3 regions of the Bacillus sp. ISL-47 genome follow, and region 3 is predicted to be linked to each of the others. Evidence: predicted binding sites of a transcription regulator. Region 3 holds the regulator's gene; each other region holds the start of a gene.
The links. Region 3 encodes CtsR, which represses protease genes until heat stress. Its sites were predicted from a motif close to ATGGTCAATAAAGGTCAAACA; they were not measured.
Positions count from the first base shown of each region.

Region 1: a site for CtsR is predicted at 1,965-1,985, ahead of J7I93_RS06355 (ATP-dependent Clp protease ATP-binding subunit). Genes of this name have one in related genera too.
Region 2: a site for CtsR is predicted at 1,850-1,870, ahead of clpB (ATP-dependent chaperone ClpB). Genes of this name have one in related genera too.

Region 1 covers NZ_JAGGQS010000019.1:11,644-14,928, reverse strand. The annotation lists gene J7I93_RS06365 (hypothetical protein) at 19-687, shown strand; gene J7I93_RS06360 (YkvI family membrane protein) at 787-1,836, opposite strand; gene J7I93_RS06355 (ATP-dependent Clp protease ATP-binding subunit) at 2,054-3,285, shown strand, end outside.
Region 2 covers NZ_JAGGQS010000035.1:134,472-137,756, forward strand. The annotation lists gene argF (ornithine carbamoyltransferase) at 1-379, shown strand, start outside; gene J7I93_RS12625 (undecaprenyl-diphosphate phosphatase) at 418-1,230, opposite strand; gene J7I93_RS12630 (YjzC family protein) at 1,430-1,609, shown strand; gene clpB (ATP-dependent chaperone ClpB) at 1,885-3,285, shown strand, end outside.
Region 3 covers NZ_JAGGQS010000049.1:4-3,288, forward strand. The annotation lists rRNA gene rrf (5S ribosomal RNA) at 83-199, shown strand; gene J7I93_RS17020 (CtsR family transcriptional regulator) at 888-1,352, shown strand; gene mcsA (protein-arginine kinase activator protein McsA) at 1,381-1,929, shown strand; gene mcsB (protein-arginine kinase McsB) at 1,932-3,011, shown strand; gene clpC (ATP-dependent Clp protease ATP-binding subunit) at 3,016-3,285, shown strand, end outside.

The DNA of each region.
Region 1 (3,285 bases), on a different contig from region 3:
CAATGGGAGGAACACAAAATGAGATTAATGGTTAAATTTATGTTATTGTCAGTATTTATTCTGGCCATTCTGGCTGGCTGTGGTACTGAGCAAAATGCCAAGGATGGAGCTGAACCTGTACAAAATGAGGTTAAAGAAACAAGTGGACAGGACCAAACTGAAGAAGAGGATGCAACCGAAGAGGACACATCTGCAGAAGGCGATAGCGTTATTAGAATTCTCGAGCAGAATATGAGCTATACAGTCAATGGTGAAAAAAAGGAAGATACAGCCTTCCTTAAGCATAGTGACAATCAGAACTACTCTATGTATGTTCTTCCTGGTTATGAACTGACAGCAGAGGAGCCATATAAAGATGTCCTATACTTTACGGAAAATGACCAAGTGTACATGCGCATAGAGCTTCTTCCTGACGATGCCGACTGGAGCATGATTGAAGAAAATACAAAAGCACAATTAGGTGCTGTAAGCGAAGACGTGCAAAGTGAAAAAGCGCCCGCCGATGAATTTTTTAAAGGCGCAACAGTCATGAAGGCAGAACAAAATGGCGAGAAAGTTAAAGCGTATCTTATTAAAAAGGATGAGCTTGCCCTTAAGCTGACCCTTTTTACAAAAGAAGAAGCTGACCATGAAGAGGCTTTCCTTCAAATGGCAAAGACAATTATGAAAGAAGAACCGATAAAATAAGAGACAGATGTAGAGATCCGGACAAAGCCGGATCTCTTTTAAATTTAACTTTGTTAAAGCTCACGGTTGATTTAAGCGCCATGTTGTTTGGAGCAGAAATCAACATTTTTCATTCCCATTAAATGGCTTCATCCATAAAAGAACAATGAAGGTTAAACTGACATAGCCAAATATAGGATATAAGTAAGATAGCAATGTTCCATAATTAATCAGACTTATAAAGTAGCAAATAACAAAAATGGCGCTGACAATTACAATACTCGGCAGAGAAATATACTTTTTGATTTGTCTTTCGATCCCGAAAACATTACCAATTACGGATGTGAAAATTTCACCATAAATCACAAAAACAAATATCCAATAAATAGAGGATGCCAATGTTTTTACAATAGCGGCCATCGGGATGTCATAAGCTTCGATGTTCGGGAGCATGACAAGAGTTAAATGGCTTGAAATAAGGATTAGGGTTAAGGCTGCTCCCCCAAGATATCCACCCCATTTAATGGTTCGGTCATCATTTATTTCTGACGCGACAGGGACTAAAACAGCCTGGGCAAGTGTCAGATTTAACGCCGTATAAGAAAAAGGCGCGACAACCGCTTTCCATCCATCTTCAGCAAAAGGGATAAACATGACTTGTTCCGTAAAATTCGGAAGCTTCATACTGATAAACATCAAAATAAAACTAAAGGCGATCATCATCGGAACCACAAAGGTGTTCACCGCAAATAATCCGCGTATGCCCACTATCATTGTAATGATCGTTAACCCTATTGTAATGAAAAGGCCTGCTATTTTGCTGATTCCAATCTGCTCTTCAAAAACTGCTCCAGCTCCAGAAAGCATCACGGCACAAACGCCCAAAAGCATAAATAACATCAATATATTAATGGCAGATCCAAAAAACTTGCCAAAAAGGTATTCATTTAATTCCTGATATGACGCAGCCTTTATACGGGCGGAGATTCGCATTAATTTTGATCCCAGAAAAATAAAAATATAGCCGCTCATTAAGATGCCTACTAAGCCGATAAAACCAAATCGGGAAAAAAACTCCACAATCTCTCTTCCAGTTGCAAAGCCCGCTCCCACCACGGTTCCCACGTAAACGGCAGCAATCTGAAAAGCCGCCCCCCAGTTTGTTCTCACTCAATCTCCTCCTTCACTTCCAATATATGAAGGGCGGGACAAACAAAGACGAGCTTTTTCCAATAAATGCTGAAAACCCTGTCTAGTAAGGAAAAAACTTTCTAAAAAATACCAGTAAAAAATACTTGAAAGTCAAAAAAGGTCAAAATATAATAAAGTTACAAGGTCAAAGATAGTCAAAGTCAAACACCAATAAATTTATGGAGGTATGCTAAATATGCTTTGTCAAAAATGTCAAACACATGAAGCTAATGTACAATTGAGACTTAATGTAAATGGAAATGAACGCAATTTAAACCTTTGCCATAGCTGTTTCCAAAACGAAAAGCAAAAAAGCCTTACTTCCTTTGGGCCGGCTATAAATGGCTTTTCAGGTTTTGGCCAAATACCTTTAGAGGATTTCTTGAAAAAGATGGCTTCCTCTCAAGGAAATGAAAATTTCTCACACAGTCCTTTAAAAGAAGCTCCTAACAAATCTCGCGGAAACGGCGGGTTCATAGACCAATTTGGCAGAAATCTGACTCAGCTTGCCAAGGCAGGCTTACTAGATCCAGTTATAGGAAGAGAAGAAGAAGTTAATCGTGTTATTGAAATATTAAATAGAAGAAGCAAGAATAATCCTGTATTAATTGGGGAGCCCGGTGTTGGTAAAACTGCGATCGCTGAAGGGCTGGCAACGAAAATTTCTGAAGGTGGCGTCCCAAAAAAGCTTCTAAATAAGGAAGTCTATTTGCTTGATGTTGCATCTCTTGTTGCGAACACAGGAATCCGGGGCCAATTTGAAGAACGCATGAAGCAATTGATCTCTGAACTGCAGGCACATAAGAACATCATTCTATTTATCGATGAAATCCATTTGCTTGTCGGAGCAGGCTCAGCGGAAGGTTCAATGGATGCAGGCAATATTTTAAAACCTGCTCTTGCAAGAGGCGAGCTTCAAGTTGTCGGTGCAACTACTTTAAAAGAATACCGTCAAATTGAAAAGGACCCTGCACTAGAACGCAGATTCCAGCCGGTCCATGTACTGGAGCCAACTGCTAATGAAGCGATTGAAATCCTAATGGGACTTAAGAAAAAATATGAAGATTACCATGAGGTTTCTTTTACGGATGAAGCGATTAAGGCTTGTGTGCAATTATCAAGCCGCTATATTCAGGATCGATTCCTTCCTGACAAAGCGATCGATTTAATGGACGAAGCAGGTTCAAAAAGAAATCTTGAATCAGGCTATACGGCAGGTGAAGACATTGAAAAGCGTCTTGAAGACATCAGCAGGCAGAAAGAACATGTTTTGAAAGAAGAAAAATATGAAGAGGCGGCAAAACTTCGTGAAGAAGAATTAAAGCTTCAAAAGGCCTTAAACGGAGAAATGAAGACTGAACGGCCGGTTATTGAAGTTAGCCACATTCAGGAGATTATTGAAAAGAAAACCGGCATCCCTGTCGGCAA
Region 2 (3,285 bases), on a different contig from region 3:
ATGCCCGGAAGGCTACGAGCCAGACCCATCAGTTCTAAAGATATCAAAAGAATTCGCGGCACAAAGCGGTTCCGAAGTTAAGGTCTCCCATAATGCTGAGGAAGCAGTTAAAGATTCCGATGCGATTTATACAGACGTCTGGACGAGTATGGGACAGGAAGCCGAAAATGAGCAAAGGCTTAAAGATTTTGCACAATACCAGGTTAATGAATATCTTGTCCAAAAAGCTAAAAAAGATTACGTCTTTTTACACTGCTTGCCTGCTCATCGCGGTGAGGAAGTCACAGCAGGAGTCATTGACGGCAGCAACTCTGAAGTCTTCCAACAGGCAGGAAACCGGCTCCATGTACAAAAAGCGGTTCTTTCAGAAATTTTATAATAAGAAAGCCATCTCCAGCTGGAGATGGCTTTTGCATATTAAGACAGAAAATAAACTAGTGGCCCTACAATAAAACAGTAAATGGCAAAATATTTCAGATTCCCTTTAGCCATAATGTTCATAAACCACTTCAGGGAGAAGTAGGAAGCAACAAGAGATGCAAAAAAGGCAAGTGTATAAGGTAGGGCATAGTCAGTTAAATTCGGGTCTTTTATAATATCGTTAAAGCCCAGAATCATACCGCCGACACTTACGGGTATATACAGCAGGAAAGAAAATCGTAAAGCTGTTTCCTGTTTCATCCCAAGACCCATTGCCGCAACGATTGTTGCGCCAGAGCGGCTGATGCCCGGTATTAGGGCAACTGCCTGGGCAAGGCCTACGATAATCGCATCTTTCACGGATAATTCAGCATCATTCTTGCGGCCCTTCATATTACGGATTAGCCACAGCGCAAGACCGGTAACAATAAGTGTTATGCCTACAGTTTTAATGCTCGCGAGATTCTCATCAATAAAATCTTCAAATAATATTCCAATTACACCTGCAGGTATCGTTCCAATAATTAAGTAAATAATAAATCGAAAGTCAGCTTCCGCCCGTTTATCTTTTGTCGTAATATAAGCAAGCCCATTGCTTATCAGCCTCATAATATCTTCGCGATAGATAATTAGAACAGCAAATAGCGAGGCAGTATTTACGAGCAATGCGAAACTCATGCCTTTAATTTCAAGCCCGAAAAAATACTCAGCAATCTCCAAGTGTCCACTTGAAGAAATCGGAATTGGCTCGGTAAAACCTTGAAATAGTCCTAAAAATAAATATTTCAGCAATAAGAAAAAATCTTCCACTTATAAATCCTCCAACTATGAAATCTCATACCTTCTCATTTAACTATAATAAGCACGAATGTGTAAAGTAATAACAGGCCTATTGCAAAAATAAGGAAAATAAATTCTTATTAGGAAAGCCAATGCCAATAGTTACACACATGAGGAAACCTTGAGTGGAAATAATAAAAAATGATTTAAGATTAAAGGAGGTATTTGCATGGGGCAAAATAGACAATTTAAGCCAGGGCAAAAAGCGCCGAACAATGGAATTTATATTGAAATCGGTGAAACAGGAAGCAACGTCAATAACCCTCAAATGCTTAAATTGAGAGCCGGAGACCAATTTCCGGAGGCTTCCAACCATAACCGCGTCTGGACATATAAAAGAAAGCCTTAAATCTGATTAGCCATTAGCAAAATGGGGAAAAAGCATAAGAAACTTCTCGAGCCATCCCATTTGTGGATGGCTTTCAGTTTTTTGCAAATCGTCTTAACTTTTCGCTGTTTGCCTCCTTTCAATCTGACTAATCAACCTTGCCACATCTCGCTCCATGGAGGATAAAGCATTGCTAACCATCTTAAAGCATTTGACTGCAGAAAACTTTACATAAGCAGAAATTGGATTATAATAAAAGTAAAGGTCAAAGAAGGTCAAAAAGGAGGGCTCTTATAATGGATCTTAATCGAATGACAGAGCGGATGCAGGAAGGATTGTTGAATGCACAGTCAATTGCCACAAGGGAACATCATCAGGAAGTAGATGAAGCCCATTTATTCCTGGCCTTAATGGATCAGGAGGATAACCTGATTAAATCGATCCTGTCTAAATTACAGATTCCTGCCGATTCTTTCATAAATAAAATGCATGAAGCTTTACGGAAAAAACCCCAAGTGTCAGGGTCAGGAGCTGAACAAGGCAAGCTGTATATTACCGGTAAATTGCAGCGCCTCCTGGCAGAAACGGAAAGGTTTATGAAGGAATATGAAGACGAATACATGTCTGTAGAACATGTTTTTATAGCATCAGCTGCAGAAGCAGAATCGGACTCGGCAGCCATTTTAAAATCATATGGTATCAATAAAGAAAAAGTGGAGAATGCCATTAAGGAAATCAGGGGGAATCAAAGAGTGACATCTCAAAATCCAGAATCCACATATGAAGCATTGAAAAAATACGGAAGAGATCTTGTTGCAGAGGTTAAGGAAGGGAAGGTTGATCCGGTTATCGGCAGGGACAGTGAAATCCGACATGTGATTCGCATCCTTTCAAGGAAAACCAAGAACAACCCTGTTCTCATCGGTGAACCGGGTGTAGGTAAAACAGCTTTAGTAGAAGGCCTGGCACAGCGGATTGTCCGCAGGGATGTTCCAGAGGGCTTAAAGGACAAAACCATTTTTGCATTAGATATGAGTGCCCTGATTGCTGGTGCAAAGTTCAGGGGTGAATTTGAGGAAAGATTGAAGGCTGTTCTGAATGAAGTGAAAAAAAGCGAAGGCAGAATCCTCCTTTTTATCGATGAACTGCATACAATTGTGGGAGCAGGTAAAACCGAAGGAGCCATGGATGCAGGGAATATGCTAAAGCCAATGCTTGCGAGAGGAGAACTGCACTGCATTGGTGCGACAACACTTGAAGAGCACAGGAAATATATTGAAAAGGATCCGGCACTTGAACGTCGCTTTCAGCAGGTGTTAGTACAGGAGCCGGATGTAGAAGATACCATCTCCATTTTAAGGGGTCTAAAAGAGCGTTTTGAAATACATCATGGGGTCAATATTCACGATAGAGCCCTGGTAGCTGCTTCAACATTATCCGATCGCTATATTACAGATCGCTTTTTGCCGGATAAAGCGATTGATATAGTTGATGAGGCATGTGCCATGATTAGGACGGAAATCGATTCCATGCCTTCTGAATTGGATGAAGTAACAAGGCGGGTAATGCAGCTGGAAATTGAGGAAGCTGCACTAAGGAAAGAAAATGATGAAGCAAGCAAAGCAAGGCTTTCTGTTCTCCAGAAGGAGCTTGCAGAATTAAAAGATCAGGCCAACAGCATGAAAGCAAAATGGCAG
Region 3 (3,285 bases):
TAACCAAGTTATTGGTGATACTCGGCAACTTCTTCATGCATTATCTAGTTTTGAAGGAATGAATGTTCTTCAAATCAAATAGTCTGGTGGCGATAGCGAGAAGGTCACACCCGTTCCCATACCGAACACGGAAGTTAAGCTTCTCAGCGCCGATGGTAGTTGGGGGCTGTCCCCCTGTGAGAGTAGGACGCTGCCGGGCAATAAAAAGAGCACCGATCAGGTGCTCTTTTTGTGTTTTTATTTATTTTCCAGCTATCAATATCACTTATTTCTCTAAAGTAGTCACTTTTTTGGGTCAACTTGCCCTGTTTTATAGGGAATATCGGTCACTTTCTTAGATTTATCGGTCAGAATTCCATTTTATCAGCCACTTCTTCGATATATCAGTCAGATTTCATTTTTATCGGTCACTTTTTCCATATATCGGTCACTTGGCTCTATGGCGCCTTTTTATAGCCAAAACCCCCTAAATTCAATGTAAATCTCCGTTCACTCTGCACCAGCAGAAAAATGTAAATTTGGATCATATGCTAGACAAATAGTTATATCCCCATATGTTCTGGAAAAAATCAAAAAGCAAGTCTTTATACTGTGTGCAGTGCTCCTCACAAAACAAATCCTGTTCTAATGTTCCGTTCTTCAAAAAGAAAATACTATCCAAAATTATTGACTTAATATAATACTTTTAATAAAAAGTATAAATTACATCCTCTACTCATGCACAAACCTTCCTAACTCAAAATATATTGTTATCGACATTAACTACCAAATTCAGGTTTGGGAAGTCAAAAAATGGGGGAAAATTATTAACACCCGCCGATTGCAAGAAATTACATAAATCATGTATAATTAATGTCAAATATAGTCAAAGTCAGATAGGAGGAGGCTTGGTGAGAAATATATCCGACATAATTGAGAATTATCTAAAACAGGTTTTAGAAAAAAGTGAGAGGGAGATCGTGGAAATAAAAAGAAGTGAAATTGCTGATAAATTTCAATGTGTGCCCTCTCAGATCAATTATGTTATCAACACCCGCTTTACGATTGAAAAAGGCTATGTCGTGGAGAGTAAGCGGGGCGGCGGAGGCTATATCCGGATTATGAAAGTCCAGTCTTATGACCACGCTGATTTAGTGGACCAGTTGATTTCATTAGTGCAAGGCCGAATCGCCCAAAGCAGTGCCGAAAATGTAATCTATCGCCTGGTTGAAGAAGAAATCATTACACATAGGGAAGCAAAAATAATGCTTAGTGTAATCGACCGTTCTGTACTTTATATTGATCTGCCATACAGGGATGAACTACGGGCACGAATGTTGAAGGCGATGTTAACTACTTTGAAATATAAATAAAGTTTTAGCGAGCTGGAGAGGTGAAGTCATGATTTGTCAGGAGTGTAATCAAAGGCCGGCAACGCTGCATTTTACAAAGGTAGTAAATGGTGAGAAAGCAGAGTTTCATCTTTGCGAAAAGTGTGCGCAGGAGAAAGGTGAAATGTTCATGCTTGGCAGCGGATCCGGTTTTTCAATAAATAATTTGCTGGCAGGCCTGCTGAATATTGAACCTGCGTTTCAGGGATCGAATCAGGATCCTTTCCAGCAGGAGAAGGTGTTGCAGTGTGAACAATGTTCCATGACCTTTCAGCAGTTTATTAAAGTAGGGAGATTTGGATGTGCTCGTTGCTATGAAACCTTTAAAGAACATCTGAATCCTATACTTAGAAGGCTGCACAGCGGGAATTCCTCACATAACGGAAAAATTCCTGCAAGAATAGGCGGAACTATTCATTTACGAAGGAATATTGACGAATTGAAACATAAGTTAAAAGAAATGATTGGCCAAGAAGAGTTTGAAAAAGCGGCAGAATTAAGAGACGAAATAAGGAAGCTGGAAAAACAGCTCAATGCCAATCATGAGGGAGGGGAATAAGCTTGTCGCTGGAACGTTTCATGAATCAAGCTATTAGCTCCTGGATGAGTGCTGAAGGCCCCGATTCCGATATTGTCTTAAGTTCGCGAATCAGGCTCGCTCGCAATATTAAACAATATAAATTTCCAACTTTATTTTCAAACGAAGAAGCAAAAGCGGTTATCCAAAAAGTGAGTGAAAGGGTGGAGCATTCTTCTCTTTCAAAACTAGGAGAGTTGGAACTCCTATTAATGGATGAACTTCAGCCTCTTCAAAAAAGAGTATTAATGGAAAAACACCTAATTAGTCCACATCTTGCTGAGAATTCAACTCATGGTGCCTGCCTTCTTTCAGAAAATGAAGAGGTAAGCATTATGATTAATGAAGAAGACCATATACGGATTCAATGTTTGTTTCCAGGGTTTCAGCTTTTGGAAGCCTTAAGTATGGCAAATAAAATAGATGATTGGCTGGAGGAAGAAGCCGATTATGCTTTTGATGAAAATGTTGGCTTTTTAACAAGCTGCCCGACAAATGTAGGGACTGGTCTTAGAGCATCCGTTATGATGCATTTGCCGGGTCTTGTGCATACCCAGCAAATGAACCGGATTATTCCGGCGATTAATCAGCTTGGCTTAGTAGTTAGAGGAATTTACGGTGAAGGCAGCGAAGCATTAGGAAACATCTTTCAAGTTTCAAACCAGATCACACTCGGAAAATCAGAAGAGGATATCGTAGAGGATTTGAAAAGTGTTGTCAGCCAGCTAATTTCACAGGAAAGATCAGCAAGGGAAGCATTAGCAAAGACTTCTAACATACAATTAGAAGACAGAGTCTTCCGCTCTTATGGCGTTTTATCAAATTGCCGAATTATTGAATCAAAGGAAGCCGCTCAATGCTTATCCGATGTTCGCCTGGGAATAGATATGCAGTATATAAAAAACATATCAAAAAATATTTTAAATGAGCTGATGATCCTGACACAGCCCGGCTTTTTGCAGCAATATGCAGGCGGGCCGCTTAGGCCTCATGAACGCGATATCCGCAGGGCTTCATTAATCAGGGAAAGATTAAAAATGGAAGATCAAGAGTTAGGAGGATGAAATTATGATGTTCGGACGATTTACGGAAAGAGCTCAGAAGGTATTGGCACTAGCACAGGAGGAAGCAATCCGTTTAGGCCATAATAACATTGGGACAGAACATATCCTGCTTGGACTGGTACGCGAAGGAGAAGGTATAGCCGCAAAAGCCTTATATGCTTTGGGTCTTGGTTCTGAGAAGATTCAAAAAGAGGTTGAAAATCTAATAGGCAGGGGACAGGATGCTTCCCAGACTATCCATTATACACCGCGCGCTAAAAAGGTAATTGAGCTA